DNA from 3 places in the Labrys monachus genome. Region 3 is predicted to be linked to each of the others. Evidence: predicted binding sites of a transcription regulator. Region 3 holds the regulator's gene; each other region holds the start of a gene.
What was found. The regulator LexA, encoded in region 3, represses DNA repair genes until DNA is damaged. The targets are predictions, from matches to a motif close to TGTTCNNNNTGTGTTCNG.
Positions count from the first base shown of each region.

Region 1: the regulator LexA is predicted to act here: its motif matches at 6,970-6,987, upstream of ssb (single-stranded DNA-binding protein).
Region 2: the regulator LexA is predicted to act here: its motif matches at 8,323-8,340, upstream of J3R73_RS12830 (DUF763 domain-containing protein).

Region 1 covers NZ_JAUSVK010000001.1:3,994,733-4,005,326, reverse strand. Annotated here, with positions in the region: gene J3R73_RS18265 (5-oxoprolinase subunit C family protein) at 1-87, shown strand, start outside; gene ku (non-homologous end joining protein Ku) at 287-1,132, shown strand; gene ku (non-homologous end joining protein Ku) at 1,181-1,990, opposite strand; gene J3R73_RS18250 (hypothetical protein) at 2,251-2,382, shown strand; gene J3R73_RS18245 (hypothetical protein) at 2,826-4,295, shown strand; gene J3R73_RS18240 (hypothetical protein) at 4,646-6,163, shown strand; gene J3R73_RS18235 (hypothetical protein) at 6,261-6,692, opposite strand; gene ssb (single-stranded DNA-binding protein) at 7,163-7,660, shown strand; gene J3R73_RS18225 (MarC family protein) at 7,734-8,366, opposite strand; gene J3R73_RS18220 (lysine--tRNA ligase) at 8,547-10,253, shown strand; gene secG (preprotein translocase subunit SecG) at 10,373-10,594, shown strand, end outside.
Region 2 covers NZ_JAUSVK010000001.1:2,828,139-2,838,732, forward strand. Annotated here, with positions in the region: gene J3R73_RS12790 (amino acid ABC transporter ATP-binding protein) at 1-388, shown strand, start outside; gene J3R73_RS12795 (hypothetical protein) at 911-1,324, shown strand; gene zwf (glucose-6-phosphate dehydrogenase) at 1,474-3,006, opposite strand; gene J3R73_RS12805 (alpha/beta fold hydrolase) at 3,153-4,088, opposite strand; gene J3R73_RS12810 (hypothetical protein) at 4,286-4,540, opposite strand; gene tkt (transketolase) at 4,825-6,867, shown strand; gene J3R73_RS12820 (hypothetical protein) at 6,936-7,364, opposite strand; gene J3R73_RS12825 (hypothetical protein) at 7,501-8,100, opposite strand; gene J3R73_RS12830 (DUF763 domain-containing protein) at 8,366-9,652, shown strand; gene J3R73_RS12835 (CsbD family protein) at 10,012-10,215, shown strand; gene J3R73_RS12840 (cysteine hydrolase family protein) at 10,292-10,594, shown strand, end outside.
Region 3 covers NZ_JAUSVK010000001.1:3,290,590-3,301,183, forward strand. Annotated here, with positions in the region: gene trpE (anthranilate synthase component I) at 1-30, shown strand, start outside; gene J3R73_RS14910 (hypothetical protein) at 27-572, shown strand; gene J3R73_RS14915 (anthranilate synthase component II) at 757-1,359, shown strand; gene trpD (anthranilate phosphoribosyltransferase) at 1,359-2,381, shown strand; gene trpC (indole-3-glycerol phosphate synthase TrpC) at 2,386-3,195, shown strand; gene moaC (cyclic pyranopterin monophosphate synthase MoaC) at 3,192-3,680, shown strand; gene J3R73_RS14935 (molybdopterin molybdotransferase MoeA) at 3,680-4,900, shown strand; gene lexA (transcriptional repressor LexA) at 5,016-5,729, shown strand; gene J3R73_RS14945 (pentapeptide repeat-containing protein) at 5,895-6,500, shown strand; gene J3R73_RS14950 (TOBE domain-containing protein) at 6,597-6,803, opposite strand; gene J3R73_RS14955 (ComEC/Rec2 family competence protein) at 6,901-9,201, opposite strand; gene gltX (glutamate--tRNA ligase) at 9,309-10,594, shown strand, end outside.

The sequences.
Region 1 (10,594 bases), 700 kb from region 3:
ACCTCCGAACGGCTGCTCGGCCTGAACCTGATCAGCGGCGTCTATGGCGGGGAGGAGGACATCCCCCTGCAATCGCCGCAGACGTGAAACCTCGGGGGCGGTGCCCGCATTGTCTGTGGCGGCGCACAACGTTTGTGGAAAATCGAGGCCAGCTGTTGTCTGGGCAGTGCCGCGGAACAAAGCTCCGCTTCCAGGGTTCGATACCCGCCGGCGCCGGATCGAAGCCGCATGACAAAATCCGGACGCGAGCGCAGACGTTTGCGAGGCAACCCGTTGGAGACGCATCTTGGCGCCGAGAGCCAATTGGAAGGGGTTTTTGAAGGTCGGTGAAGTCATTTGCCAGGTGTCGCTCCATACCGCCGCCTCGACGTCGGAGCGCATCGCCTTCCACACGATCAATCGAGCCACCGGCCATCGGGTCGAGCGCCAGTTCGTCGATGGCGAGACCGGCGAGCCGGTGGAAAGGGACGAGCAGGTCAAGGGCTACGAGACCGGCCCGGGAGATTATATCGTCCTGGAGCCGGAGGAAGTGGCCGCGGCGGTTCCCCACAGCGACAAGACCCTGTCGGTCGAGGCCTTCGTCGCCTGTCGCGAGATCGACGACGTCTATTTCGACAAGCCCTATTATCTGGCGCCGGCCGACCGCGGCGCCGCGGACGCCTTCAGGCTGATCCGCGACGGCATGCGGGCGAAGAAGGTGGCGGCGCTGGCGCAGACGGTCTTGTTCCGGCGGGTCCGCACCCTCCTCATCCGGCCCTATGGCGAGGGGATGATGGCGACGACCCTGAACTTCGACTACGAGATCCGGTCCGCGGCGGAGGCGTTCGCCGACATCGCGGATATCGCGATCAAGGATGAGATGCTCGAACTCGCCGAGCACATCATCCGCACGAAGAAAGGAAAATTCGATCCCTCGACATTCGACGACCGCTACGAGGCGGCCTTGGCCGATCTGGTCAAGGCGAAGCTGGAAGGGCGCAAGATCGAGGTCCGCAAGGAACCCGTGCGAGAGAAGACGGTGGACCTGATGGCGGCTCTGCGCGAGAGCGCCGGCATGAAGACGGCGGCGGCCCGCAAGACGACATCGCCCGGCAAGGCCAAGGCCCGTTCGCCGCGGCGCAAGGCGGGTTGAGGTACGGCGGCTCGAGGCCGCCCGGGAGCGGGACGGCGGAGCCGCCACTCAGCGCCGCTTGGCCACTTTCGACTCGGCCGAGAGGCTCCGCCGCAAGGCGTCCATGATGTTGATGACGTTGGTCGGTGCGTCCGGTTGCGCCGCCTTGGCTCTGGCCGGCCGCTTCCGGCCCTTCTTCTTGGCCGCGATGATCTCGAGCAGCCGGTCCTGCACGGGATCGCTGACCATCGTCGGCTCCCAGCGCCGTGTTCGCTCGTCGATCAGCGACTTCACCAGCGTCGTCAGTTTGGGTTCTGCCTTCTGGCTGCCGATGGTGGCGAAATAATCCCTCGGATTGCGCACCTCGTCGCCGTAACGCAGGGTCCACAGCACGATACCCTCGTCCCGCGGTTCCAGCATGACCGCCCGTTCGCGCCGATAGAGCACCAGGCGCGACATGCCGACCATTTCGGTTGAACGCATGGCGTCGCGGATGACGGCGAAGGCTTCCTCCCCGACCGGGTCGTCCGGCGTGAGGTAATGCGGCGTATCGTACCAGATCCAGCCTATGCTGTCGGCGGGCACGAACATGTCGATGTCGATGGTGCGCGTGCTCTCCAGGGCGACGGCGTCGAGCTCCTCATCTTCGAGCAGCACATACTCGTCTTCCCCGCGCGGGTAGCCCTTTACCTGGTCATGCTCGTCCACCGGCTTCTTGCTGACGGCGTCGATATAATGGCTGACGATCCGGTTTCCGGTCCGCCGATTGAGCGTGTGGAAACGCACTTTCTCGCTTTCGGAGGTCGCAGGCGTCATCGCCACCGGGCAGGTGACGAGGGATAGCTTGAGATATCCCTTCCAGAACGGGCGTGCGGCCATCGGAATCTCCGGGAACAGTCCGGCGGGAACGCGCATCCCGCCGGGAAGTTCCAGGGAAGTTCCAAGACGATGGCCACCGGAAAACCACGCCGTCGCCATCAGCGCGCCAAGCCGCTCGGGCAGACCAGAGCCAGCGGACACGCGCCCCGGTTGATTCGGGAAGGCTCCGCGGATCCCGGCCCTCGACGACAGGTCGACCGTGCCGGTTTATCGCGTGTCCCGGGCCCATCCGTCACGCCACAGCGAGGACCGACCCGCTTATGAGAAACAACCAGAACGCCATCGTCGGCTATGTCGCCTGGACCATGTTCGCCCTGACGATCCTCTCGATCATAGGGCTGCTCGCCGGCCTGCATCTTCCGGTGATCGTCAACGCGAAGGCCGGCGGCTAGCCTTCAGCTCTTCGTTCGGCGGATCCGTGCGGTCTTCCCGGCTTCGCCATGTCGCAAGGCACCATGCCGCGGCGGCTGCCGGCCAGCATTCCCGACGATTTGTGGCCCGGTTGTCGGAACTCGCCGGGGGTGAGCGCGTTTGGGACCTGCGACGCTCTGCCCCTCTGCATATCCTGGCCCGGATTTCATCCGGGCTTTTTCTTTGCCGCCACGGTCGCACCGGCTTGACGGTGGACCGGCCCTGGGGAGCATCGTGGCCTGTGCGTTCGAGCACCTCCTTTTGGCGCCGAACCGGGCCATGTGCCAGGCGCGTCGGAAGCACGCCGATGTCGAGCATCCCAAGGTTCGCTGGCTGAGGCGTGCGCGCCGTTTCGTTTTGAGATAACAATGTGCCGCGCGAAACCGGGCCCATCAATGAAGGAAATGCCATGCTGGAATATCGCATGAAACGCCGCGACTACGCCTCTCTGGCCGCCTTCAAGGGCGCATTGCTCGCCGCGACCCTGTTCGCCGCTCCCGCGTTTGCTCAGACGGCGACGCCCGAGGGAGCCAAGCAGTTGCAGGATGCGCTGTCGAAGACGTTCGGGCCGGCCATGTTCGACAAGGGTGTCGTCAGCATTACGCCGCAAGGTGCCGCCTATGCCGTGAAGGTCGACTTCAATGCCTTGCGCGGCGAGGCCGACAAGGCCGGCGTCACCATCAACATCGGTCCGCTCGTTTATATGGCGACGCCGAACGCCGACGGCACCTATGGGGTGACGTCCGATTCCCCGATCGACTATTCCATGTCCAGGAAGGGAGACAAGCCGATCGATGCGAGCTTCAAGCTGGACGGCTGCAAGTCGACCGGCGTGTTCGATCCGAAGATTTCGGCCTTTTCGAGCTATGACGTGTCCTGCCCCGGTGCGTCCCTCATCGTGCATTCTCCGGAACAGGATATCGAGGCCAGCTACGGCGCGATCACGACCAAGCTGACCGGCCGGTCCGCGGGCCCGGACGGCACGACGATCAGTGTGGACGGCGTGCTGAACGACTTCGTCGAGACGGTCGTGCTCAAGGACTCGGAGACGCCCCTCACCATAACGATCAAGGCCAAGTCCGGCGTCCAGTCGGCGGCGATCGACAATCTGCGGGTCGCGCCGGCCCTCGATCTCGTTTCGCTCGCGGCCAATGCCGGCGGACGGAAGAACCTCATCGCCCAGCAGGACGCCATCAAGCAGAAGCTGCTCGCCGCCCTGCCGCTATGGGACAATATGAGCGGCAGGCTCACGCTGAGCGACGTCAGCGTCGGCACGCCGATGGGCGAGTTCAAGCTCGGCAGCCTGGAGGAGACGCTCGGCGTCACCGGCGTCGTCAAGGATGCGACCTACGGCATCGGCCTCAAATATGCCGGCCTCGAACTGCCGGAGGGACCCGTCCCGGCATGGGCGACGCCGCTGGTGCCGACCCAGGGCAATATCGACGTCAAGTTCTCGGGCGTCGATCTCGACGGCCTCGCCCGCCTCGCCATCCAGAACTTCGATGCCACCAAGAAGCCGCCGATCCCCGACAGCCTGAAGGGGCAATTCCTTGCCATCGCCCTCAGCGGCCAGCCGCATGTCACGCTGTCGCCCAGCACGTTCACGGCTTCCTCCGGTGCGGTGAGCGCCGAGGGCACCATGTCGGTGTTCCCGTCGCAGACCGGCAAGGTGACGATCTCCGCCACCAATCTCGATCAGATCATCGCGTCGATCAACAAGGCGGACGTTCCCAACAAGGACCAGGCCATGATGGGCATCGCCCTGCTCAAGGGCCTGGCCCGTTCCAGCCCGGACGGCAAGGCCATCTGGGACGTCGACTTCGACGCGGCGACCCAGGCGGTGAGCGTGAACGGCCAGGTCCTCAGTGCCGGCAAGGGTGGCGACGACCAATAGGCTTCACCATCCGTCATGCAAGCAAAGGGAGGGAGGCGGTCATCCGCCTCCCTTTTTAATGGGCCGATGCCATAGGCAGATCGGGGCGATCCCATGCCCGCTGCATCCCGCAAGCGCGGCGCGGACGCGGGACGACGGGCGGAAGCAACCTCTTCGGGGGAAAAGGCGGACGCATAGCAACGCGCGCGTGCAGCATGGCGTCCTTGCCATCGTCCTGTTTTTATGGATGGGCGAGCCCCTTGTCGGCGGCGGTCGCGTCTGGTCTTCTATTGCCGGGTCTTCGCTTTCTCGAATCTTGGCGGGCGTGGGGGAAACATTTCGTCAACGGATTTCATCGCAGGAGAATATCGATGTCTGCTTCCATGCTCGCTTCGATCCGGCTTCGCCGGCGCAGCGGGAGGCCGGCTGCTTGTGTCGCTTCGCTCGCGCGGGCGAGGGTCCTCGGTGCGCTCGTCGGCATCGGCTTCGCGGCATCGCCGGCCTGGGCGGAGCCGGCGACGCCGCAGGGCGCCCGGGACCTGACGGATGCGCTGGCCCGTTTCATCGGCCGGGCCCCTTTCGACAAGGGGCTGATCACCATCACGCCGCAGGGGGAGAGCTACGGGCTCGACGCCGACTTCGACAGCGGCAAGCTGGGTTTTCCCGCCGACGGTCCCGTCATCCGCTTCGGTCCCTTCCATCTCCAGCTGACACCTCAGGATGACGGCACCTACGCAATGACCTCGGCTCCGGCGCCTCTGTTCTTTTCCTTCGCGAGCGCCGGGAAGGCTCCGGCCGTCCGTCTCGAGGAACGGCTGGAGGGATGCACGGCAACCGGCACGTTCGACCCGAAGCTCGCTCTCTTCTCCCGTTCGACGTCAGGCTGCGATCGGCAGACGCTGACCCTGCGCACGCCGGTCGAGGATATCGACGCCACGTTCGGAAGGATCGCCGTCCAGACAAGCGCCGCCCCGGCCGCCGACAGTGTGGACGCCCATATGACGGCCGATCTGGCCGATCTCGTCGAGACCGTGACCGTGAAGAACCCACTTCGGCCGACGCCCGCGACGGTCATACGGGCCGGTGCCGCGCATCAGGACTTCACGGTAAAGGGTCTCGCCGCCGGCAAGATCCTGGAAATCATCGCTCTCCTGGCCGGCAAGGACATGGCTGGCGGGATCGCCGCCCTACAGGAGGGCATGAAGTCGAAGGCGCTCGCCGCGCTGCCGCTCTGGCGGGAGATCTCGGGGGATATGGTCCTCAACGATTTCAGCATGGGAACGCCTGCGGGTATCGTGCGTGCGGCGGCCGTCGACGAGAAGATCCGCAGCACTGGCCTCGTTCCGCAGGCGCGCTACAGCTTCGGTATCGCGGTCTCGGGGCTCTCCCTGCCGGACGACCTCGTTCCCGACTGGGCCAAGTCTTTCGTGCCGACGCAGGGGCGGCTGGATTTCGAGATTGCGGGCTTCGATCTCGAGGCCATGGCCCGCCGGGTCATCCGGGACTTCGACGCCACCAAATACCCGCCTCTGCCGGGCGACTTGCACGCGGCGCTCGCCGGCCTGTTCGCGCAAGGCCATCCGCGCCTCCATTTCGAGCAGGAACTCAAGGCATCCGGCTTGGATGTCACAGGGCGGGGCGACACGTCCATCGTTCCCGCCCAGCAGGGCACGGCGACCATTTCGGCCAGTGGGCTGGACGGGTTGATCGCGGCGATCAACGGTTCATCCCTGCCCAACAGGCAGCGCGCCCTGCTCAGCCTCGCCTTCATCAAAGGCCTGGCGAAGGCGGGCCCGGACGGGCGTGCCGTGTGGGATGTCGAATTCGACAGCCTGGCAAGGAGGATCACGGTGAACGGGCAGACCTTCGGGCCCGGCAAACCGAGGTGAGCCAAGACGGCGGCGGCTCGAACGGGCAAAAGAAAAACCCTGCCGACGGCATCGTCGCGCAGGGCTTTTGTCCATGAAGGCTTTTGGAGCCGGGCGTTTAGTCGCCGTCGTGCTTGTCCGCGTCTGCCGAAGCGGCATGCGCGTCGGTGGCGCGCTGGTTATGCAGCGGGCGGATCGTCTGGAAGGAGGAGCGCTCCTGCACGGCCGGCCGTGCGGTCAGGCTGACGACGTCGCGGCGGACGCTGGCGATCAGCTCGCGGATGGTGCCGCTGTCGCCGTCCGGGCGATATTCCTCGCCGAGAACGTCGAGCTTGGCGCAGAGTTCGACGGCGTTCTTCGAGGGAGCGCGCGAAATCGAGAGCGCGATCGAGCGCAACTCGTTCACGAGCTCGTCGCGCAGGCCCTTCTGGTCATCCGCGTCGATGATCGGGGAGGCGAGCATGCCACGCAGCGCCGCACGCCGCAGGCCCAAGGCGGCCACAGTGTTGGCGCTGTCGGTGGAGTCGCGCTGTTGTCCAAGTCCTGCCATGATGCTGCCCTCGCATAGAGTTCACTGTGAGCGATCAGCCTCCCTGCACGGCCAATGTGGCGAAAGAGCGATGGGAGGATCCGTCGCGGAATCCATCCCGCGTTTATCCTGCAACATCAGCAATGATGGCAAGGGTTTTCATCGAAAATATCACGTGTCTCCACAGTATTGCCGCAGACCGCACGGGCCCCGCGCAGAGGGGGTGACCGAAAAATCTGATCTGCGCAGGGCGAGGCGGACGGAATGCTTCGCCGGCTCGAATCGAAGCTTGCATCGCGCGAACAAATGTGGAACAAAAGCGTGCTCGCGGCATACGGCCATTTGGTTGGGGATAGGCAAGGCATAAATGCGCTCCCTGGCGTATTCCGCGCCGAGGACATGTTAAAGCAGAAGCGATGACGCGCTTTGACGGCGCGTGGAGGCGTGCGGCCGGATTCTGTGCCGGCGCCGTGAAGCGAAGGAGGATGCCGATGTCGGGATCGGTGAACAAGGTTATTCTTATCGGCAATCTCGGCCGTGATCCGGAGGTACGGCGTCTCAATTCCGGCGAGCCGGTGGTCAATCTCAGGGTGGCGACGACCGAGAGCTGGCGCGACAAGGCGACCGGCGAGCGCAAGGAGAAGACCGAATGGCACAGCGTCGTCATCTTCAACGAAGGGCTGGCGCGCATTGCCGAGCAGTATCTGCGCAAGGGCTCCAAGGTCTATATCGAAGGCCAGCTCCAGACACGCAAATACAATGACCAGCAGGGCGTCGAAAAATATTCGACCGAGATCGTGCTGCAGCGCTATCGCGGCGAGATGACGCTGCTCGATTCTCGCGGCGGCGGCGCCCCGGCTGCCGAGGGCGGCCGCGACTATGCCGGCGCCGATTTCGGAGCAGCCAGCCCGATGGAACGCCGTCCGGCACCGGCGGCGGCAGGCAGCAAGTTCTCCAGCTCCGACATGGACGACGACATTCCGTTCTGAGAGGTCCGGAGGCGGGCAGGGGGCGGAAGAAGCGTCCCCGCCCGCCCCGTCGGGTCCGGCGCCGCACAGGCGCTCATCCGGCCAGGACGGCGCGCGCTCCATCCAGGATGAACTGCACCGCCAGGGCCGACAGCACGATGCCGAGCAGGCGCGTCAGCACCACATTGCCGGTGATGCCGAGCAGCCTGTTGATGACCGATGCCAGGCGGAACGAGACATAGCAGCCCACCATGACGAGGGCGATCACCACGAACAGCATGCCGAAATCGACGATCCGGCCATGGGCCTGTTCCGCCAGCAGCATGGTGGCGGTGATCGCGCCCGGCCCGGCGATCAGCGGGATCGCCAGGGGAAAGGCCGCGACGTTCGAAATGAAATCCTTGGTGATCGCGGTCTCCGCGGTTTCGCTCTTGCGCGTATTGGAGCGGTCGAACACCATCTCATAGGCGATCACGAACAGCAGCAGGCCGCCGGCGATGCGCAGGGCCGGTGTCGAAATGCCGAGCAGTCGCAGGAAGGGCTCTCCGGCAAGGGCGAAGAAGGCGAGCACGCCCCCGCCGATCACGCTCGCCCGCCATGCGACGGCATGGCGCTGGTCCTTCGTCATGCCGCGCGTCAGGCCCAGGAAGATGGGACCGAGGCCCGGGGGATCGACCACCACCAGCAGGGTCACGATGGCGGCGGTGAGATAATCGGTGATCGACATGCCTTTTCCGCGTCCGCCGCTTCTTGTTGCGCCACGTCTTGCGCCGCACCCGCGCCTCACCAAGATTGACGCTGCGACGCAGCCTGAATAAGGCTGTGCGTCAACAGGCTGCCGGCAAAGGCCAAACCGCCGGGAACGGCCGGTCGTCCTCCGCAGCTAGCAGGAATCGTCGAGTTCATCATGTCAAATCTCTATCCGGCCGAGCTCGTCGCGGCCGCAAACGTTTCCGCCGCCTGGCCGTTCGAGGAGGCGAGGAAGCTCGTCTCGCGGCTCGAGAAGCGGCCCGGAGACGCGAAAGAGATCCTGTTCGAGACCGGCTACGGCCCCTCCGGCCTGCCGCATATCGGCACCTTCGGCGAGGTGGCGCGCACCAGCATGGTACGGCACGCCTTCCAGGTGCTGACCGAGGGCCGCGTGCCGACGCGCCTGATCGCCTTTTCCGACGATATGGACGGGCTGCGCAAGGTGCCGGGCAACGTGCCGAACCCCGCCCTGCTGCAGGCCAATCTCGGCAAGCCCCTGACGCAGGTTCCCGACCCCTTCGGCCAGTATGAGAGCTTCGCGCATCACAACAATGCGATGCTCAGGCGCTTCCTCGACAGCTTCGGCTTCCAATATGAATTCCTGTCCTCGACGCAATGCTATCGGAGCGGCCGCTTCGATGCGGCGCTGCTGCACATGCTGCGCCATATGGATGCGGTGATGGCGGTGATGCTGCCGAGCCTGCGCGAGGAGCGTGCCTCCACCTATTCGCCGTTCCTGCCGATTCACCCAAAGACCGGCATCGTCATGCAGGTGCCCGTCGAGGAGACCCGCGCCGAGGCCGGCACCATCGTCTGGAAGGATCCGGAAACCGGCGAGCGCTTCGAGACGCCGGTGACCGGCGGCCATTGCAAGCTGCAATGGAAGCCGGACTGGGCGATGCGCTGGTATGCGCTCGGCGTCGATTATGAAATGGCCGGCAAGGACCTGATCGATTCGGTGAAGCTGTCGTCCGAGATCGTGCGCGCCCTCGGCGGCACGCCGCCCGACGGTTTCAACTACGAGCTGTTCCTCGACGAGAACGGCCAGAAGATCTCCAAGACCAAGGGCAACGGCCTTTCGATCGACGAGTGGCTGACCTACGCCTCGCCCGACAGCCTCGCCCTGTTCATGTATCAGAAGCCGCGCGAGGCCAAGCGGCTCTATTTCGACGTCATCCCGCGCGCCGTCGACGACTATCTCCAATTCCTCGGCGGCTATGAAAAGCAGGACTGGAAGAACAGGCTCGGCAACCCGGTCTGGCATATCCATGGCGGCCATCCGCCCCAGCCCGAGACGATCGGCGGAGACGGGGAACGCACTTCCGTCACCTTCGCCCTGCTCCTCAACCTGGTGGCGGTGGCCAATGCCGAATCCAAGGACGTGCTGTGGGCGTTCCTGCAGCGCTACGCGCCCGGCGCCAGCGCGGCGACCCATCCGCGCCTCGACGCCATGGTGGGCTTCGCCATCCGCTATTTCCGCGATTTCGTGAAGCCGGCAAAGCGCTATGCGGCACCCACCGCAGAGGAAAAGGCCGCGCTGGAGAAGCTCTCGCAGGCCCTCGCCGACCTGCCGCCCGGCGCCGACGCCGCCGCCATCCAGGAGGCGGTCTACGACGTCGGCCGCGCCCTGCCGCCCTACCAGGATTTCAAGGCCAAGGGCGCCACGCCCGAACGGCCGGGCGTGTCGCTCGAATGGTTCAACACGCTGTACCGCATCCTGCTCGGCGAGCAGCGCGGCCCGCGCTTCGGCTCCTTCGTCGCCATCTACGGCATCGCCGAGACGCGGACCCTGATCGCCAAGGCGCTCTCCGGCGAGCTGCTGCGGGAGCACGAGACGTTCGTCGCCTCGCGGAAGGCGTCGTGACCGATCTTTGGCCGAAATAGGGGGCTGGTGCAGCCCGAATTGCCATCCTATATGCGCGGGGGTAGCCAGGGGCCCTCTCTTCGTGTAGGAACCCGCGCGAATTATATCCGGATCAGTCAATGCAAACCGTTCTCATTTCGATCCACCTCATGGTGGTTCTCGCGCTCGTCGTCGTGGTGCTCCTGCAGCGTTCCGAAGGCGGTGGGCTCGGCATCGGCGGTGGCACGGGCGGTTTCATGACCGGACGCGGCCAGGCCAACCTGCTCACGCGGGCGACGGCAGGCCTCGCGACGGCCTTCTTCATCACCAGCCTCCTTCTGAGCATCCTCGCCAATTATCAC
Region 2 (10,594 bases), 460 kb from region 3:
AGCGGTCGCCCTGCTCGAGCGCGTGCGCCTCGGCGACAAGCTCCACGCCTATCCGGGCCAGCTGTCAGGCGGCCAGCAGCAGCGCGTCGCCATCGCCCGCGCCCTGGCGATGAAACCGCGGGTCCTCCTCTTCGACGAGCCGACCAGCGCGCTCGATCCGGAGATGGTCGGAGAGGTGCTCGATACGATGCGCGGCCTCGCCGAGAGCGGCATGACCATGATCGTCGTCACCCACGAGATGGGCTTCGCCCGGGAAGTGGCCGACCGCGTCGTGATGATGGATGCGGGCGCGATCGTCGAGGAAGGCAGCCCCCAGGCGATATTCGGCAGTCCGGCCCATGCGCGCACCCGCCTCTTCCTGCAGGCGATCCGTTCGGCCACGCCCTGACGACGCTTCCCCTGCGAGGGCCGGTCCACGTCCCGCCCGCCGTCTCCGCGTGAAGATGACGGTTAATTAATTCGGCAGCCCGGCCTGTTCGCCTGTAGTGTAGCGCTCAGGCACTGCACGGCGCCTTATCGAAAGACGCCGAACCGACTTTGCGTACAGGCGGGCTGACGTCCCGGCTGGCAGCGATGCCGCAGCCGGCCGGGCCGCCGCCTGAACGGCATGTTTTCGGCCCATGGCGCCGAATGGCTCATTCGGCTTCGCCATTCGCCTGAGGAAAGACTCTTTCCAAAAAGACCGCCCGGGGGCGGAACCTCCGGGACGCCGGTAACGTTATTGTGGCAATCCCGTGCATCCGCCTTCGAGTGGACATGAATATGTCATGAGCAGGGAAAACAAAAATCGTCAGCAGCCGGGTAACGGATCGGCTGTTATTGGAGGACCATGCCGGAACTACGCATAGATGAAATGAACCGAATGTACTCCGCAAAGCAGAAAATGCAGAGGCAACGTGAGGGTGGATCCATGCCGATAGATTACTTGAATATTTTCTCTCCTGACGAGCTGGAATATTTAAATGCCGCTGCCGATGATTATGGCTGGTACGTATGGACGGACGAAACGCGGTCCATTATTGAAGGATTGTGCGCACGCCGTCTGATGGCCGCCAATGGTGACTTCAAGGTCATCCGCAAGGCGAACGATCGGCGCGCCCATCTGGCCGGGGAAGTTCCCCGCACCGCCGCTTCGATTACGCGATATTACGAACTGATCGGGGAGGGACGCATCGCATTCCATGCCCTCCGCAACCGGCAGGTGGGCAAGCCGACTGCGCTGGCGCCGTCCTTGCAGGCCTTGTCCGAGGCCAGAAAGGCCGTGAAGCCGGAAATCCTCCGCCTTCGCTCCTCGCTGGCGAACGTGGAAGCCCTGAGAGCCTGAGCGCATCGCTGCTATGAAACGGAGCCCGCGTCCCCCCAGGGGCGCGGGTTCGTTTTTGTGGTGCGGGCCGATTCGCGGATGAAACGATGACGGCGCGGCGGCCGTTCGCCCTGAAGGGGCGGCCGGCAGTCCGTCTGCCTCCATACCGATCATCTCGACAGCGGCTTCCAGCCATGCCCGTCCCGGATGAGCAGGTCGTCCGCTTCCGAGGGGCCGGCGGTGCCGGCCGCATAGCGTGCGAGCGGCTTCCCGTCCTCGGCCCAGGCTTTCAGAATGGGGTCGACCAACGCCCAGCTCGCCTCGATGGTGTCCGCGCGCTGGAACAGCGTGGCGTCGCCGGTGAAGCAGTCATAGATCAGGGTCTCGTAGCCGACGCTGGGAACGGCGGCAAAGGCGTCCTTGTAGAAGAAGTCGAGGGCGATGCCACCCAGCACCATGCGGGTGCCGGGGACCTTGATGTTCAGGCCCAATATCAGGCCCTGCTGCGGCTGGAGGGACAATACGAGGGTATTCGGCGCCAGCCGGTCGACCGGCGTGTCCTTGAACAGCGCATAGGGAGCGGGTCGGAAATGCACGACGACCTCGGTGCAGCGTGCCCCCAGATGCTTGCCCGTCCGTATGTAGAACGGCACGCCCGCCCACCGCCAGTTCTCGATGGTCAGCTTCATCGCCACATAGGTCTCGGTGTGGCTGTCCGGCGCGACGTTCGGCTCATCCCGATAGGCCGGTACGTTGATGCCCGCGATGGCACCGCCATCATACTGGCCGCGGACGGCGTCCTCCAGGGGAATGGGCTGGACCGCGCCCAGGAGCTGCGCCTTGGCGTTGCGGACCTGCTCGGGCTCGAAGGAGTTCGGCGGCTCCATCGCCACCATGGTCAGGAGCTGGAAGAGGTGGTTCTGCACCATGTCGCGCATGGCGCCGGTCGGCTCGTAGAACGCGCCGCGTCCTTCCACCCCGACCGTTTCGGCGGCGGTGATCTCGACATAATCGATATGGTCGCGGCGCCAGAGCGGTTCGAGGATGCCATTGGCGAAGCGCAGCGCCATGATGTTCTGCACCGTCTCCTTGCCGAGGAAATGATCGATGCGGAAGACCTGCGCTTCGTTCATCCGCCGCAGGATGTCGGCGTTGAGCTTCTTGGCGCTGTCGAGGTCCGAGCCGAAGGGCTTTTCGATGATGACGCGGCGAAAGGCGTCGGGTGCCTCGGCGAGCAGGCCGGCATCGCCCAATTGGTCGACCACCGTGCCGAAGAAGCGGGCGGCGACGGCGAGATAGAAGACGACATTGCCGCTCAGCATGGTCTTAAGCTGCGCCATGTCCTTGGGCTTGGTGAAATCGGCCTGCTGGTAGGTCATGCGATCCGCTAGCCAGCTCCAGACCTTCCCGTCGATATGCGGCACGTAGAATTCGGCGTTCGGGTTGCGGGTGAAATCCTGCATGGTATCGGAGAGCTGGCCGACCCAGCCTTCGGTCGTATCCGCCACCCGGTCGAGGCCGACGATGCGGAACCCGTCGTCGAGCAGTCCCGCGCCGGCGAGGTTGTACAGCGACGGCGTGAGCAGCCGTCGGGTCAGATCACCATGCGCTCCGAAGACGACGAGCGTGCAGGCAGGCGCCGCCGGCGTCGGAGGTGCGGCGTCCGAATCATCGTGTGGGGCCGTCGGATTGTCGTTCGCCATCGATCGCCTGCTCGTGTTGTGGGGATTTCTCGCTCACGCCCCGTGTTGCGAAGGGCGGGGCGGTCATCGGAAGGGCCGCCGCAGGGCTGCAATGCGGCGGAAGGCTTGGGGTAAATGCTTTTGCGGAAAGGAATAGAGCGTGCACGTCACGCCGAAAAGAACGCCTGCAGGGCCGCGGCGGTTTCCTCGGGGCGCTCCTCCGGCAGCGAATGGCCGCAATCCAGGGCTCGGCCGTCGACGTGAAGCGCCTTTTCCCGCCATGTGTCGAGGACGTCGTAGAGCGCGCCCACCGTGCCCCGCGCCCCCCACAGCGCCAGCAGGGGAACCTGGATGCGCGCCTCGGCATCGGCGGCATCGTGATCGAGGTCGATGGTCGCCGCCGCGCGATAGTCCTCGCAGGCGGCATGGCGCATGGCCGGATCGAGGTAGCAGCGCAGATATTCGGCGAAGGCCGCCGGCTCGGTGGCACCGGGTGTCCGGAGCTGGCCCTCGATATGCGAGCGCAGGAAGAACGCCGGGTCGGCGCCGATGAGGCGTTCGGGCAGCGGCGCGGGCTGTATCAGGAAGAACCACCAGAAATAGCGGGTGGCGAACGCCATGTCGGTGCGGGCATACATGGTTGCCGTCGGCGCGATGTCGATGACCGCGAGGCGCGACACGGCGTCCGGATGATCAAGCGCCATGCGATGGGTGACGCGCCCGCCCCGGTCGTGTCCCGCCACCGCGAAGCGCGCATGGCCGAGCATTCTCATCAGCGTGACCTGGTCCAGCGCCATGCTGCGCTTGGCATAGCCGACATGGTTTTCCCCGCCGTCGGGCTTGCTGCTGTCGCCATAGCCGCGAAGGTCGGCGGCGACGACGGTGAAGTTCGTCGCCAGCGCCGGAGCCACCTTGCGCCAGACGATATGGGTTTGCGGATGGCCGTGGAGGAGGAGCAGGGGAGGGCCGGAGCCGCCCACCGCCGCCCGGATGGTGACGCCGCCGCCGACGTCGGCGGCAATGAGATCGAAACCCGAAAGGAAGGGAGACGGCCCGAGACGGACGATGCCGGGCGTCGTCAGCGGGGTGGCCGGCCCAGGCATGGCATTGCTCCGGAAGACGGTTTCGGCGAGGGCGCGACATTGGCGGGCCAATCGGACGGTATCAAGGCAAGGACAGGAGAGCCTGCGCCCGCCCATGCCGATGGGATCGTCCCGTCGAGCCCGGTGGGCGAGGGGCCGTTCGGCCTCCATCGTACCCGCTTCGGCCGGAGCGACGGTTGCGATCTGCGTCGCCCGCCCTACGATTCGAAATCGTAGCGGGAGCGCTGGATGCTGGGCTCGGAATCCTCCAGCCCTGCCGGGCTGTCCGCGGCGATGTCCGAGAAACGGAGGGAAATGGTGACGTCGATCCCCTCCTTGATGGCGCGGGAGGCGGACGACACGGCGACGTCGAACGCAGCCTCGGGCAGTTCATAGGGGCCGCGCGAGGTCTCCTCGTGATGGATCATCCATCCGGCGGAGGATCGGCTGATCCGATAGACGGCATCTTTCATCGGGGGCTCCCTCGACATGAGTGGCATCCGGACCGGTGCGCAGCCGGCGGCCGGCGGATCGGGCCAGAAAGAAGCCCGGCTGATGAGCCGGGCTTGAAGTCGTCACAGGGGAAAGTGATTACTGCATTGACGAAACGTGCAACTATCGAGCGGGTTCCTCACGGAGCGGCAAAATCGACGCACCGGCGCTGAAGCCGGAACGCCGCCGACTCCGAACGATTATGGGTCCATGGCCGCAGCGCCCCCATGCCTTTTCGAGAGAAGCAATGATGCAGGATGTTTCGATGACCCAAGGTTCGATGATCCAGGGGAAGACATTGCCCGCCCCGCGCGATCCCCATCTGCGAGACCTCGCCGACTGCATCCGCGTCTTGGCGATGGATGCGGTTCAGGCCGCCAAGAGCGGCCATCCGGGCATGCCGATGGGCATGGCCGACATCGCCACCGTTCTCTTCTCCGACTTCATGAAGTTCGACGCGGCGGATCCCCACTGGTTCGACCGCGACCGTTTCCTGATCTCGAACGGCCACGGCTCGATGCTGCTCTATGGCCTGCTCTACCTGACCGGCTACAAGGAGATGACGATCGAGGAGATCCGCCGATTCCGCCAGATCGACAGCAGGACGCCGGGACATCCGGAATATCATCACGCGCCGGGAATCGAGACCACCACCGGCCCGCTCGGCCAGGGGCTTGCGAATGCCGTCGGCCTGGCGCTCGCCGAGCGGATCATGAACGCCACCTTCGGCGACGGCCTCGTCGACCACTTCACCTATGTCTTCATGGGCGACGGCTGCCTGATGGAGGGCATCAGCCACGAGGCGATATCGCTGGCCGGGCACCTCAAGCTCGGCAGGCTGATCGCCTTCTTCGACAATAATTCGATCACCATCGACGGCTCGACCGATCTTTCTGTATCGGACGACGAGACGGCGCGCTTCCGCGCTTCCGGCTGGCATGTCCAGGAGATCGACGGCCATGACACGGATGCGATCCGCGCCGCCATCGCCGAGGCGAGGACGGTCACCGACCGGCCGTCGATGATCTCCTGCCGCACCATCATCGGCTTCGGCCTGCCGACCAAGGCGGGCACCCAGAAGGCGCATAGCGATGCGCCCGGCGAGGAGGAGATCGCCGGCGCCCGCAAGCTGCTCGGCTGGACCTCGCCGCCCTTCGAGATCCCGGCGCCGCTCCTGGAGGACTGGCGCAGGATCGGCGCCAAGGGGCGCGGCGCGAGGCAGGCGTGGTTGGAGCGGGTCGAGGCCGCCCCGCCCGGTCTCAAGCAGGAATTCGAACGCCGCAACGACGGCAGGCTGCCGGACGCCTGGCGGGACGCCATCGCAACGGCGAAGCGCGAGCTCCTCGCCGGCGGCAAGGACATCGCCACCCGCCAGGCGAGCGGCATCGTGCTGAACCATCTCGCCGATGCCATCCCGGAACTGCTGGGCGGATCGGCCGACCTGACGCCCTCCAACAACACCAAGGCGAAGGGGCAGATCGAGATTGCGCCGGGCGCGTATAAGGGCTCCTATATCCATTACGGCGTGCGCGAGCACGGCATGGCGGCGGCGATGAACGGCATCGCCCTGCATGGCGGCCTCATCCCCTATGGCGGTACGTTCCTGACCTTCTCAGACTATTGCCGTCCGTCCATCCGCCTCGCCGCCATGATGGAGATCCGCACCATCTTCGTGATGACGCATGATTCCATCGGTCTTGGCGAGGATGGGCCGACCCACCAGCCGATCGAGCATCTGGCCGCGCTGCGCGCGATACCGGGCCTCGCCGTCTTCCGGCCGGGCGACCCCATCGAAACGGCCGAATGCTGGGAATGCATCCTCGACAGCTCGCGCCGCGCCGCGCTGATCGCCCTGTCGCGCCAGCCCATGCCGCTGCTCCGCCGCGAGGAGAGCCCGGAGAACCTGTCGGCACGGGGCGCCTATGTCCTGAAGGACGCCGAGGGAGGTCCGCGGAGGCTGACGATCATCGGCACCGGTTCGGAACTGCATCTGGCGGTGGAGGCGCGCGAGATCCTGCAGCGGGAGGGCGTGCCGACCGCGGTGGTGTCGATGCCCTGCCGGCTGCTGTTCGAGGAGCAGGACGCCGCCTATAGGCGCCATGTGCTCGGCGACACGCCGGCCCGGGTGGCGGTGGAGGCCGGCGTCGAAATTTCCTGGGGCCGGTATCTCGGTTTCGAGGGCCGCTTCGTCGGCATGCACAGCTTCGGCGCATCCGGCAAGATCGACGACGTCTACAGGAAGTTCGACATCACGACGGAAGCGGTGGTCCGGGCGGCGCGGGAAGTCCTCGATACCGTCCACGGATGACGAACCGTGCCCCTGTCGACGGTGTGCCGCCCCTGCCGGGGCGGCAGCCTCCGCCGGCATGAGCCCCGTCAGGGATTGAGAATGGCGATTTCGATCAGGCGGGCGATGTTCTCGGCCGTCAGCTCGCCGGGTGCCGACATCTCCGGCATCTGGCCGGCCGGATTGGCGGAGCGGTCGAGAATGTCGCCGCGTATCACTGTGATGGTTCCGTCCGCGGTCGAGACATGGGTCGGCCGTCCCTCGCCGACCCGGAAGGAGACGCCGGATGGCCGCCCGTCGCCGTGGTCGCGGTGAAGGCCGTACCAGAATTTCGCCGGCCCGAATTTTTTCTGGACGCCGGCGAGGTAGGGCAGCACGACCGTCTCGATGGCGGTCTGGCATTGGTCGTAGCGATCCTTCGCCGCGGCATTTTCCGGCGTCTTCGCCGGCTTTCTGACGGCCGTCTCATCCTGGCTTCTGCTGTTGAACAAATCGAGCAGTTCTTGTTCCGTCGGCATGGCGTCCCCTTTGGCTGCGCTGCAGCATGCCGACGATAATGAGCGAGGATTCCTCTTGTTCCGGACCGCGGTTCTTTCCCCTTGAGGCAGGCCATGCCCGCTTGGCCGTCCGCGGCCCGGCGAGAGACCTCGGCGCTCACTCGCTGTGCGGAAGCTTCAGGTCGGTCGCAATGCCGAGCGCCCACGCCGTCGCGCCGGAAACCCTGTAGAGGCCGACGAACTTGGCCTTGTCGATCAGTTTCGCCGCGCCCGGGACCCCCATCTCGTTGAAGGTCGCCACCATCACCGACGACCCCTCATAGGAATATTGCTGCTCGCCCTGCCGCCCGCCCCAATTGCTGGCCTGGTGAAAGCCGAGGCCATGGTTGCGCGTGTCGCCGTCGACCACGGACTGGGCATTCAGGTAATAGCGCCTGACGCCGCCGACGAAGACGGTCGTGCACGCGCTGGCACAGGAGGCGCGGCCGGCATCGACGACGGTGCTGAGGCCGGCCGCCCGGATCATCTCGCTGATCTTGTAGGCCTCGTAGACCATGCCGCCCGGGCTGTTGAGGTAAACGAGCTTGATCTGGGAAGCGCCCGGCCTGGAGAGGAACAGGCGGAGCTGACGGTCGTCGCCCGCTTCGATCGGGCCGTTCATGCTCAGAACCGAACCGTTCTGGGACAATTGCAGGGCGTGAGCACCCGGCATCGCTGCGAGGAAAAGCCCCGCGAAGACCATCGAAAACCTTACCATATCCAATCTCCCTGAATAGCCTTTCTTCACCGCGGTCGGCGGGGCGGACAACATCGCGCGCGGCCAGTCCGCCTCAGGCTCGCTGGCCTGTCAAGCCGTCAGATCTGCCATCCGATCGGCCCACGCACCCCCGGCGCGCCACGAGAGCGTCGGTCGCCCCTGCGCATGGGGTTCGTGCGCGGGCGATCGACGGGGAGGCTTTCACCGCCGCCGTTTTCCGTGTAGAACGTTCAGTGAACGCCGGGCGCCGCGGAGGAACGAGAAGATGGCACGTCACGCCGGCAGCGCCGATCTTCCCCTGCATGGCGGCAGGGTACCGAAATGGCTTGCCGACCGCATGGCCCTGCTCGGCGTGATCATCAGCGAGGCGATCGTCCACCATTACGGGCGCGACGAGCTTCTGCGCCGCCTTGCCCACCCGTTCTGGTTCCAGTCGTTCGGCGCCGTGATGGGCATGGACTGGCATTCCTCCGGCATCACCACCAGCGTCATCGGCGCCCTGAAGCGGGGCCTCGCACCGCGGGCGCAGGAACTGGGCATCCATGTCTGCGGCGGCCGGGGCCGGCATTCGCGCCGCACGCCGGAGGAACTCGTCGCCATCGGCGACCGCGTGGGTTTCGACGGGGCGGCCCTGGCCCAGGCGAGCCGCCTCGTCGCCAAGGTGGACAGTGCGGCCGTGCAGGACGGATTCGACCTCTATCTGCACGGTTTCATCGTTACCGACGACGGCCGCTGGACCGTGGTTCAGCAGGGCATGAACGGCGACAGCCGGCAGGCCCGCCGCTATCACTGGCTTTCCGAAGGCCTCGGGAATTTCGTCGATGCGCCGCACAGTGCCATCGAGGGCGCCCGGCAGGGCGAGATCGTCAATCTGGCGGACCGGCGGGCCGGCCGCTCGCGCAGCAGCCAGCTCGATCTTCTCCGCTCCTTCGGTCCGGACCGCATCCTGCGCGAAGTCGCGGCCCTGGAAGCGCGCGTGCCGCCCGCCCGTTCCTCGGCGATGCCGGAACAGTTGTCATTGCCGCATTTGGTGATGCCCGCCCATCACGAGGTCCGCCCGGCGGACGTGAACGCGAAGCGTCTGCACGGCAACCTGGCCGCAGCTGCCGATCGCGGGCCGGCCGACTTCGCGGAGCTTCTGCTGGTGCCGGGGGTCGGCGCGCGCACGGTGAGGGCGTTGGCGATGGTGGCCGAGGTCGTGCACGGGGCGCCCTGCCGTTTTTCGGATCCGGCGCGCTTCTCGCTGGCGCATGGCGGCAAGGATCGGCATCCGTTCCCGGTGCCCACCCGGGTCTACGACCAGACCATCGGCATCCTAAAATCCGCTCTGGAGAAGGCGAAGATCGGCCAAGGCGACCGGCTGGACGCCATCCGGCGGCTCGACGAGCAGGCGCGGCGCCTCGAACGCCATGCCGCCGGGCCGGCGGTGGACGACCTCATTGCGCAGGAGCTTCGCGACTCGCATGCCTATGGCGGGCGGAGCGTGTTCGGCTGGGAACCGCCGGTGGACGAGCAGCTTCCGCTGGCCGGCGCGCCGAGGCGGCGCGCCTGATCGGGGCGGTCGGGGAACCGGATCCTCGGCGGTGGCGCGGGCGATGAAATCGTCCTTCTGCCTGTCGAACGTTGCGGGTGGATTCCGATTTGCTCGACGCCGGCATTGCGGTTCTCTCCGCCTCTCCGCTTCCAGGCGAGGATGAAGGGCGAAAGGTGCACCCGATGTCGAAAATCGACGGCCCGGCCGGGAAGGGAAAACAGCCGCCAGTCCGTCGAGATCTATCCGCGGAATCGAGGATCGAGTCGGGTCACGCGGTGGCGCCGCGTCTTTTCCGCCGCGGACCATTCATGAAGAATACTCTGAAACTTTTTTCGAGCCCCGGCGTTATACCTGCATCTTTCATACAGGAGATGACCATGGACTGGAATCGCGTCGAAGGAAATTGGAAGCAGGTCAAGGGCAAGATCAAGGAGCAGTGGGGCAAGCTCACCGATGACGACCTCGACGTCGTCGCCGGCAAGCGCGACCAGCTGGAGGGCAAGATCCAGGAGCGCTACGGAATCGCCAAGGACCAGGTCCGGTCGGACGTCGACAGCTGGTACGGTCGCCAGAAGTGGTAATCAGAGGGAAGGGAGCGCTTCGGCGCTCCCTTTTTTGATGGCATTTGCAACCATTCGGGCGGAGCTTGACACGGCGATGGGAGGAGGCGGCCTTCGCTACGGTGATCTCGGGGCGACGGCCCGCCATCTGTGCGTGGACATGCAGAGGCTGTTCGCCGAGGACACGGCGTGGAAGACCCCCTGGATGGATCGCGTATTGCCACAGGTCCGGCGCATCGTCTCGCGATTTCCCGAGCGGACGATCTTCACGCGCTTCATTCCCGTCCGGCACGCCGGTCAGGGAAGAGGCACGTGGCGGCGCTATTATCGGTGCTGGCCGATGATGACGATCGACGCGCTCGGCATCGAGATGGTCGATCTCGTTCCCGAACTCCACCGT
Region 3 (10,594 bases):
TTCGCCGGCCAGCCGGGACGCGGCCAGTGACGGGACGGCTGGCCGGATCGAAGACGGCCGGCCTCCTCACCCTCGTCGCCACCTATGTGCTGGTGGTCCTCGACATCCACCTCACCGGCGCGGACTATGCGCAGACGCTGACGCCGGCTCTCCTCGCCGCGCTGCTGGTGCCGGGCATCGGCGCCGCCTATGGCGTGTTCTTCTTCCACTGGATGTTCGAAAGCGGCCGCGCCGCGCCCTACCCGGACTATGGCGTCTTCATCTGGCTCGTCTCGGCCGTGGTCTCGCTGTTCTATTCGGCGATCCTCTTCGGCCTCGTCTACGCGATCACCGACAGCGTGGTGGACGTGCTGGCATCCTCGCTCGGACCGGAGCAGTCGCAGAACCGCCTGGTGCTGACGGCCCTGCATGTCCTCCTGCCGTTCTGGACCGGCCAGAAGGCGCTGGTCGAATTCTTCGAACCCATCACGGGCCTCAATATCGCGCTGTGGTTTCCCCTGTGCATGCTCTGCTGCTGGGCAGGCAAGCGCACGGGCCTGCGGGCGGCGGCCGCCCGGCCGGCGGCCGGCTGACGGGCGACGCCTCGTCCCGCGCCGGCGCTGTCCGACAAGGCCCGCGGCGCCCGACGACCGCTTGAATCGGGCGGCGGGGTGCCTGTCGGCGCGGCCGATGCATCATCCTGCTTGACCGGCAGGATCGGAACCCATACCCCTCTTCCCTTCCAAGGAGGCTCGAGCCGTGACGACCGACCGTTCCATGACCGTGACGCTGATCGACAATTATGACAGCTTCACCTGGAACCTCTGGCATTACTTCGGCCAGCTCGGATGCGAGGTCACGGTGCATCGCAACGACGTCGTGACGGCCGACGCCGTGATGGCGGAGGAGCCGGACGCCATCGTGCTGTCGCCGGGCCCCTGCACGCCGACGGAAGCAGGCATCTGCTGCGAGCTGATCGAAAAGGCGGCGGACAGGATTCCGCTGTTCGGCGTGTGCCTCGGCCATCAGGCGATCGGGCAGGTCTTCGGCGGCGACGTCGTGCGCCTCGCCGTGCCGATGCACGGCAAGCTCTCCTCGATCGACCATCAGGGACGCGGCGTGTTCCGCGGACTCAACGGGCCGTTCATGGGCACGCGATACCATTCGCTCGTCGTCGAGCCGAAGAGCCTGCCGACCGATCTCGAGGTCACTGCGCAGACCGATGACGGCGTCATCATGGGCCTGCAGCATCGGACGGCGCCGGTCTACGGTGTGCAGTTCCACCCTGAATCGATCATGTCCGATCACGGCCACCACATCCTGCGCAATTTCCTCGACCTTGCGGCCGACTGGAACCGCGGGCATCGGGGGCGCTCCTGATGGAAGGTTTCAAGCCCTTCGTCGGCAAGGCGGCCGCCGGTCCGCTCAGCCGGGCCGAGGCCGCCGAGGCCTTCGATCTCCTGCTCTCCGGCCAGGCGACGCCGTCGCAGATCGGCGGCTTCCTGATGGCCTTGCGCGTGCGCGGCGAGACGCCCGACGAGATCGCCGGCGCGGTCAGCGCCATGCGCGCCAAGATGCTGCCGGTCACCACCACGAGCGATGCCATCGACATCGTCGGCACCGGCGGCGACGCATCCGGGTCCTACAACGTCTCGACGGCCGCGGCCCTCATTGTCGGCGGAACCGGCGTCAAGGTCGCCAAGCACGGCAACCGGGCGCTGTCTTCGAAATCCGGCGCCGCCGACGTCCTGACGGCGCTCGGGGTCAATATCGAACTGTCGCCGGAAGCCATCGCCCGCTGCGTGGCCGAGGCAGGAGTCGGCTTCATGTTCGCGCCGTCCCATCACGGCGCGATGCGCCATGTCGGCCCCACACGGGTCGAACTGGGTACGCGCACCATCTTCAACCTGCTCGGCCCGCTGTCGAACCCCGCGGGGGTGCGGCGGCAATTGCTGGGCGTCTATGCGCGCGGCTGGCTCCGGCCCATGGTCGAGGTCCTGAAGACGCTCGGCTCGACGCGCGTGATCGCGGTGCACGGCAGCGACGGCCTCGACGAGATCACCACCACCGGCCCGACGGAGATCGTCTCGCTGGAGGATGGCGTCATCAGCCACGGGGTGATCACCCCCGAAGAGGTCGGGCTGCGCGTCGCAAGGCCCGAGGACCTCAAGGGCGGCGACAGCGGACACAATGCGGTGGCGCTGCGAGCCGTCGTCGAAGGCGAGAAGACCCCCTATCGCGACATCGCCATCCTCAATGCCGGTGCTGCGCTGCTGGTGGCGGGCAAGGCCGGCTCGCTGGCGGACGGCGTCGCGCTCGCAACCCAATCGGTCGACAGAGGATGGGCCCTCGCCACGCTCAACCGGCTGATCGCCGTCTCCAACGCCACCGGTAGATCCTGAAGCCATGTCAAATCCGTCCATTCTCCAAAAGATCGAAGCCTATAAGCGTCGCGAGATCGAGGCTGCCAAGGTCCGGCATCCGCTGCCGGAGATGATCAGACTGGCCGAACAGGCCAGTCCCCCCAGGGGATTCCGGCGGGCGCTGGAGGCCAGGCTCGCAGCGGGGCGGACCGGTCTCATCGCCGAGATCAAGAAAGCCAGCCCCTCGAAGGGACTGATTCGCGCCGATTTCGATCCGCCGGCGCTGGCCAGGGCCTATGAAGCGGGCGGCGCCGCCTGCCTCTCCGTCCTGACGGATACGCCTTCCTTCCAGGGTCGGCCGGAATTCCTGACCGCGGCGCGCGAAGCGGTGTCCCTGCCGGCCCTCCGCAAGGATTTCCTCTACGATCCCTACCAGGTCGTCGAGGCACGCGCCTGGGGCGCCGACTGCATCCTGATCATTATGGCCTCCGTCACCGATGCGGAGGCGCAGGCCCTCGTCGCGGCGGCGCGCGACTGGTCGCTCGACGTGCTCTGCGAGATCCACGATCACGACGAACTGACCCGCGCGCTGGTCCTCGACGTGAACATGATCGGCATCAACAACCGCAATCTCAACGACTTCGTCACCCGGCTCGAGACCACGGAGGAACTGGCGCCGCTGGTGCCGCAGGATCGCCTCATCGTCGGGGAGAGCGGCATCTTCGGCCCGGCCGATATCCGCCGGCTGCAAAAGGCCGGCGTCGATGCCTTCCTCGTCGGCGAAAGCCTGATGCGCCAGGCCGACGTGACCGCCGCGACCCGGGCGCTGCTCTCTCCGGATCCCGCCGCATGAGCGCGCCCGGACTGACCCATCTCGGCGCCTCCGGCGAAGCCAACATGGTCGATGTCTCCGAGAAGAAGGCGACCATGCGGACCGCCGTCGCCGAAGGCCGGGTCGTCATGCGGGCGGAGACCCTGCGGCTGGTGCTCGCGGGCGACGCCAAGAAGGGGGATGTCCGGGCGACCGCGCGCATCGCCGGCATCATGGCCGCCAAGAAGACGCATGAGCTCATTCCCCTGTGCCATCCCCTGATGCTCAGCAAGGTCGCCGTGGAGATCGAGCCCGATGAAGACCTGCCGGGCCTTCGCGTCCGCGCCCTGGCGAAGGTGACGGGCCAGACAGGTGTCGAGATGGAAGCGCTGACCGCCGTTTCGGTCGCCTGCCTGACGGTCTACGACATGGTCAAGGCCGCCGATCGCGGCATGCGCATCGAGGCCATCCGCCTGGTCGAGAAGTCCGGCGGCAAATCCGGCGATTGGCACGCGGAGCAAGAGTGATGGCCCTGTTACCCGTCGCGGATGCCCTTGCGCAGATCCTGTCCGGGGTCACGGTCTTGACCGAGGAACAGGTGCCGCTCGGCACCGCCCGGGGACGGGTCCTGGCCGCCTCCCTCCCGGCTCTGCGAACGCAGCCCGGCTTCGACGCCTCCGCCATGGACGGCTATGCGGTCCGGGCGCAGGATGCGGTGGCAGGCGCCTGCCTGACGCTGATCGGCGAATCCGCCGCCGGCCACGGCTTTGACGGCCGTCTCGGCCCGGGAGAGGCGATCCGCATCTTCACCGGCGCGCCCGTTCCCGACGGCGCGGACGCCGTGGTGATCCAGGAAAACACCCGCCGAGAGGGCGATCGCGTCACCATCGAGATGGGCGCCGTCGCCGGCCGGAACATCCGCCGGCGCGGCCTCGACTTCATTGAAGGGGCGGCCTCCCTCGCCGCCGGCTCCCTCCTCGGGCCGCGCGACATGGCGCTCGCGGCGGCGATGAACTACCCGGCCGTGCCGGTGCGCCGCCGGCCCAAGGTCGCCATCCTCGCCACCGGCGACGAACTGGTCCTCCCCGGCGAGGCCGTCGGCCGGGACCAGATCGTCACCTCGAATTCCTTCGCGCTGGCGGCCTTGGTGGAAGCCGAAGGCGGCGAGGTGCTCGATCTCGGCATCGCGCCGGACGATTTTCCCGCGCTGGAAGCGGCGATACGCCGGGCGCGCGACGAAAGGGTGGATGTCCTGATCACGATCGGCGGCGCATCGGTCGGCGACCACGACCTGATCCAGACCGCCCTCACCCGCGAAGGCATGACCCTCGGCTTCTGGAAGATCGCCATGCGGCCGGGCAAGCCCCTGCTGCACGGAAGGCTGCAGGGCATGCATATTCTCGGCCTGCCCGGCAATCCCGTCTCGGCGGTCGTCTGCGGCATCCTCTTCCTGGCGCCGCTGCTGCGCGCCCTGCTCGGCCGCATCGACGCCGCCGTGCCGCGCCGCAGGGCCGTCTTTGCCACCGCCTGGCCGGCCAACGACCTGCGCGAAGACTATTTGCGCGCCCGCTTCGTGGCCGACGGGGAATCCGGCCCGCCGAGGGTGGTGCCGTCCACGCCCCAGGATTCGTCGCTGGTCGGCGTCCTCCAGCAGGCCGATTGTCTCGTCATCCGCCCGCCTCACGCTCCCGCGGCGAAGGCGGGGGATGCGTGCGAGATCATCGACCTGCGCGCGGCCGGATATTGAGCTTTCTTCACGCGAAGTTCATCCTTGCGGAACACAGTATGAACATGTAGCACTGTTCATGATTTGTTTGCCGATTTGATCGTGATTCGCGCCTTCCAGGACGGGATTCCCCCAGATGCTCACCAAGAAACAACATGAGTTGCTTCGGTTCATTCATGAACGGCTGAAAGAGCAGGGCGTCCCCCCCTCCTTCGACGAGATGAAGGAGGCGCTCGACCTGCGGTCCAAGTCCGGGATCCACCGCCTGATCATGGCGCTTGAGGAGCGCGGCTTCATCCGCCGGCTCCCGAACCGTGCCCGTGCGCTCGAAGTGGTGCGGATGCCGGAATCCTCGATCCCGGGCCTGTCGCTCGCCTCCTCGCAGCGCGGCTTCCGGCCGAACGTGATCGAAGGCAATCTCGGCAAGGTGAGGCCCGTCCGCCCGGATGGCGACGACGATGCCGCTCGGCCGGTCCTGGTGCCCGTCATGGGCCGTATCGCGGCGGGTACGCCGGTTTCGGCGATCCAGACCAAGAGCCACACCATCAGCGTGTCGCCGGAAATGCTCACCTCGGGCGAGCATTTCGCCCTGGAGGTTCGCGGCGACTCGATGATCGAGGCGGGTATATTCGACAATGACACCGTGCTGATCCGCCGGCAGGATCACGCCGACACCGGCGACATCGTGGTGGCGCTGATCGACGACGAGGAAGCGACGCTGAAGCGCCTTCGGCGCCGTGGCGCCTCCATCGCGCTGGAAGCGGCAAACCCGGCCTATGAGACCCGTATTTTCGGACCGGACCGGGTCCGTATCCAGGGCAAGCTGGTCGGGCTTTTCCGGCGCTACTGATGGCGGCGGAAGCCGCTGCTGGAGCCCGTGTTTGCGGGTAGCGCTTCGACCGACCGCTATCCCGTGATCCCCGTCATGTCCGCAGACGATCCCTCTTCCATGGCAATTTCCGGGCGTGCTCTCACGCGCCGGGAAGTCGAGGAATTATCCCGCCGGCGAGCGGCGGTGCGGTTCGTCGATTGCGATTTCGGAGGTGTCGATCTCTCCGAACTCGACCTGGCCGGCTGTGTGTTCGACCAGTGCCTCGTCCGACAGACGAAGCTGAACGCCGCGAAGCTCGAGGCATCCCGATGGACGGGCTGTCGCGGGGCCTTCGCCGGTTTCGGCGGCGCCTCGCTCACGGATGCCGCCTTTCGCTCCTGCGATCTCAACAATGCGAGCTTTCACGGCGCCTTGATGTCGTCCGCGAGATTCAGCAGCTGCAAGCTGACGGGCTGCGACCTGTCGGAGGTGCGCACGCTCGGCACCATTTTCGAGGAGACGCTGCTCGTCGCTGCCAAGCTGCCTTCCTTCTCGTTCCGGAAAATGGTGCTCGACCGCGTCGACTTCAGCCAGGCCGACCTGCACAAGGCCGATTTCCGCCACGCCGTCTTCAAGGGCTGCAGCCTGCACGAAGCCGACACGGCCGATGCCCGTTTCGAAGGGGCCGATTTACGCGGCGCCGCACTCGGCGGCCTTCAGCTCCTCGACACCGCCCGCTTTCGCGGCGCGACGATCTCGCGCGGGCAGGCGGACGCGCTGCTTGCGGCATTCGGCCTGAAGATCGGCTGAGGCCGGCGGCGCAGGGCGCCCGACAGACGAGACGCAAATGCCATGCGCCGCGCAGAAAGCGTCGATCGGGCAGGAAGAGGAGGCGCCAGAGCGACCTCAGTCGACGGCAACCATCACATCCGACGCCTTGATCACGGCATAGGCCGCCTTGCCCGGCACGAGCTGCAATTCATCCACCGCCTCGTTGGTGATGGAGGCCGTGATGATCGCGCCGTTGACCTCGATCTGCACATGGGCCGTCGTCTGCCCCTTGGTTACGGATTTGATCGTCCCTTTGATCTGATTGCGCGCGCTGAGTTTCATCACGGGTTCCTTCCTGATCGAGCTGCGGCAGCTGGGTGGAGGGAGGGACCGCAGCATTTCCTCGTAGCAGCTTGTCCTCCGCTCGGCCACGCCGGGTTCAGTCCTCCGGCTGCGGCGGCGGTGTCTCCTCCGATACCGCTGTATCGCCGGCTTCGGGAGCGGCGGGCGGGACGGCGGCCGCCGGTCGCCTGGCGGGCCGATAGGCCGGCGCCCAGGGCCGTGACGAAGCCGGTTCGCGCGCCATCACCACGCGCCATTGCGGGACCCTCGTGCCGGGTGCCGGCGGGTCCTCGTAGAGCGCGATCGAGCCGGCCTGGTAGACCGCGTCCCGGCCGAGGACGACACCGTCGCCGGCGCAATGCGGCGGTATCGGCAGCGGGCCGGCCAGCACGGTCACGTTGCCGCAATCCTCCTCCACCGCGTTGTCGGTGTGATCGAGCATGAAGATGCCGCCGCCCTGCAGCGGCGCCGAGCATCCTTCCTTGTCGCAGAGGCGGCGTTCCGCAAGGCTGGCATCGTCCGGCTGGCGGCGATCGCCGATGGCGAGCAGCCATTCCTTCATGGCGAATTTGTCGGATCGGTTCGCCAGGGCGGTCAGCACGTCGCCGTCCCGGACCAGGGCCGCATGACCGTTGGCGCCGAACAGGGCCACCGGCCGCTGCGCGGCGGCGGCGAGGCACAGTCCGCACCCCAACGGCAGGACGGCGACCAGCGCGAGGCGGCTTCGCAGAATGGCGAGCAGCACCAGTGCCGCGGCAAAGCAGGCCAGCGCCGCTGCGGAGAATTGTGGCAGCACCAGGTCGGAGCCGGGCCATGTCGCGACGAAGCGTGCAATGTCCATGAACCAGCCGACCGTCACGCCCATCGCCCACCAGACCGGCGCGCCATAGCCGAAAGGTTCCGCGACGAGGGCCACGAGCGCCAGCGGCATCATCATGAACGACACGATCGGCGTCGCCACCAGGTTGGAAGCCAGGGACTGCAGGGTGAGGCGATGGAAATGGAAGGCGGAGAAAGGAGCGGTGGCGAGCGAGGCGACCGTCGTCGTCAGCATCATCGCCAGCACGATCGTGACGACGGCCCCCAGCGCCCTCTCCCACGCCGTGACAGGCTTCGCCTTGCGCCTCCTGCCCCACCATTCATGGCCGGCGACCAGCATGGCGACCGCGGCGAAGGACATCTGGAAGCTGGGACCGAGCACCTGCTCCGGCGTCGTCAACAGGATGAAACTGGCGGAGAGCGCCACGTTTCGCCGGGTGATCGCGCTGCGGCCGAAGGCCGTGGCCACCAGCACGATCGCCGTCATGATGAAGGAGCGCACCGTCGCCACTTCCGCCCCCGAGAACAGCGTGTAGGCCGCGGCCGGCAGAAGGGATGCGACCGCCGCCAGTTCCTTGGCCCCGCGATAGAGCACGATGCGCTGCGACAAGGCGAGGATCGCACGGATCAGCCAGAACAGTCCGCCGGCGAACAGCGCCATATGCAGGCCGGAAATCGAGACGACGTGATAGAGGCCGGAGGCGCGCAGCGCATCATTGGCCGAATCGGGAATCTGGCCGCGCTTGCCGGTCACCTGGGAAGCCGCAATCGCGCCGTCCTCGCCGGGGATGGCATCGACGATCCGCGCGGTGAGCGCATTGCGCTGCCTGTCGATGCGGATGCCGAGGTCTTCGAGAAAGCCGGGCTCGATCGGCCTGGCCGCTCGCGTCACCTTGCCCGCGACGAAACCGACGGCGCCGATGCCGTCGAAGAAGGCGTCCCGGGCGAAATCATAGCCGCCGGGCACGGCGGGTGACGGCGGCGGGCGCAGCAGCGCCTTCACCGTCACGGTGTCGCCGGCCGCGAGGTCGCCGGCGCTGCGGACGGTCAGGCGCACCTTGGACGGCACGGCGTCGCCGGCCAGGCCGTCGATGCGGCCCGGGCGCAGGACGATCCTGGCGCCGCCGCCGAGCTTTGCGTCGACCGACAGCACGAGGCCCGTGACGTCTGCCGCGAGGGGGCGGACCAGCTGCGGCGCAGCCACGCTGATCGTGCGGAGCCGCGCGGCACAGAACCCCACGCCGATCGCGGCCACGCAGACGAGCACGACGTGGAGACCCCACCGGCCCCGCATCGCGACGGCGGCTGCGGCGGCGAGGGAAGTGGCCAGGAGCGGGCCGGCGAGACCGGGCTCTTCCGGCGCCGCGAAATAGGCGATGACGCCGATGCCGAGGAAGACCGGGACGACCAGCGCGAGATCGAAGCCCGCGACCTCCTCGGACAAGGCACCGGCCAGCCATGCCCGCAGACGGGCGGCCATCCACCGGCCGGCACCCGCGCCGGGCCAGACGAGAACGGCCTGCCCCGGCGCGCGGCCCGGCACGCCTGCAAAAATGCGGCTGCGCTCATTCTCCGGCAAAGGCGCCCCCGCCCGCTCTACCGCCCGATGAAACCCTATGCTAAACGCCCAAGCTTATTTGGGTGAGTGCCGCTCGCCAAGAACTTCATTGGGATTTGTCACAACCGATGTCTTTGCCCGTCATCACCCGCTTCGCCCCCTCGCCGACCGGCTTTCTCCACATCGGCGGCGGTCGCACGGCCTTGTTCAATTGGCTCTATGCCAAGGCGAAAGGCGGCAAGATGCTTCTGCGCATCGAGGATACCGATCGCGAGCGCTCCACGGACAAGGCCATCGCCGCCATCATGGACGGGCTGTCCTGGCTCGGCCTCGATTGGGACGGGGATCCGATCTTCCAGTTCGCGCGCGCCGCGCGCCACCGCGAGGTCGCCGAATGGATGCTCACCCGGGGCAAGGCCTATCATTGCTACGCCACGCCCCAGGAACTGGAGGAGATGCGCGAACTCGCCCGCAAGGAAGGCCGTCCGCCGCGCTATGACGGCCGATGGCGCGATCGCGATCCGGCGACCGCCCCCAAGGATGTCAGGCCGGTCATCCGCCTGCGGGCCCAGACCGAGGGCGAGACGGTCATCGAGGACGACGTGCAGGGCACGGTGCGCTGGGCCAACAAGGATCTCGACGATCTCGTACTGCTGCGTTCGGACGGCACGCCGACCTATATGCTCGCCGTCGTCGTCGACGATCACGACATGGGCGTGACCCATATCATCCGGGGCGACGACCACCTGACCAACGCCGCGCGGCAGAAGCAGATCTACGAGGCGATGGGCTGGGACGTGCCCCATATGGCCCATATCCCGCTCATCCACGGCCCGGACGGGGCCAAGCTCTCCAAGCGGCACGGCGCGCTGGGCGTGGATGCCTACCGCGCCATGGGCTATCTGCCGGCGGCGATGCGCAACTATCTCGTCCGCCTCTCCTGGAGCCATGGCGACCAGGAGATCTTCTCCACCGAGGAGATGATCGCTAATTTCGACACCGGCGCCATCGGCAAGTCGGCCGCGCGATTCGACTTCAAGAAACTCGAGAACATCAACGGCTTCTATATCCGCTCCTCGACGGACGAGGATCTGATGGCGGCCATCGACCAGCTCCTGCCGCATATTCCCGAAGGCCCGGCCCTCGCGGCGCGGCTCGACGCCGGCATGCGCTCGAAGCTGATCGCCGCCATGCCTGGATTGAAGGAGAGGGCCAAGACATTGCTCGAACTGCTCGACGGCGCCAATTTCCTGTTCGCATCGCGCCCCCTGCCGCTCGACGACAAGGCCAAGGCGATATTGACCGCCGAAGCCCGCACGACGATCGCCAGCCTCCTGCCGCGCCTGGAGGAACTGCCTGAATGGAGTGCCTCCTCGACCGAGGCGATCGTGCGCGCCGCCGCGGAGGAGACCGG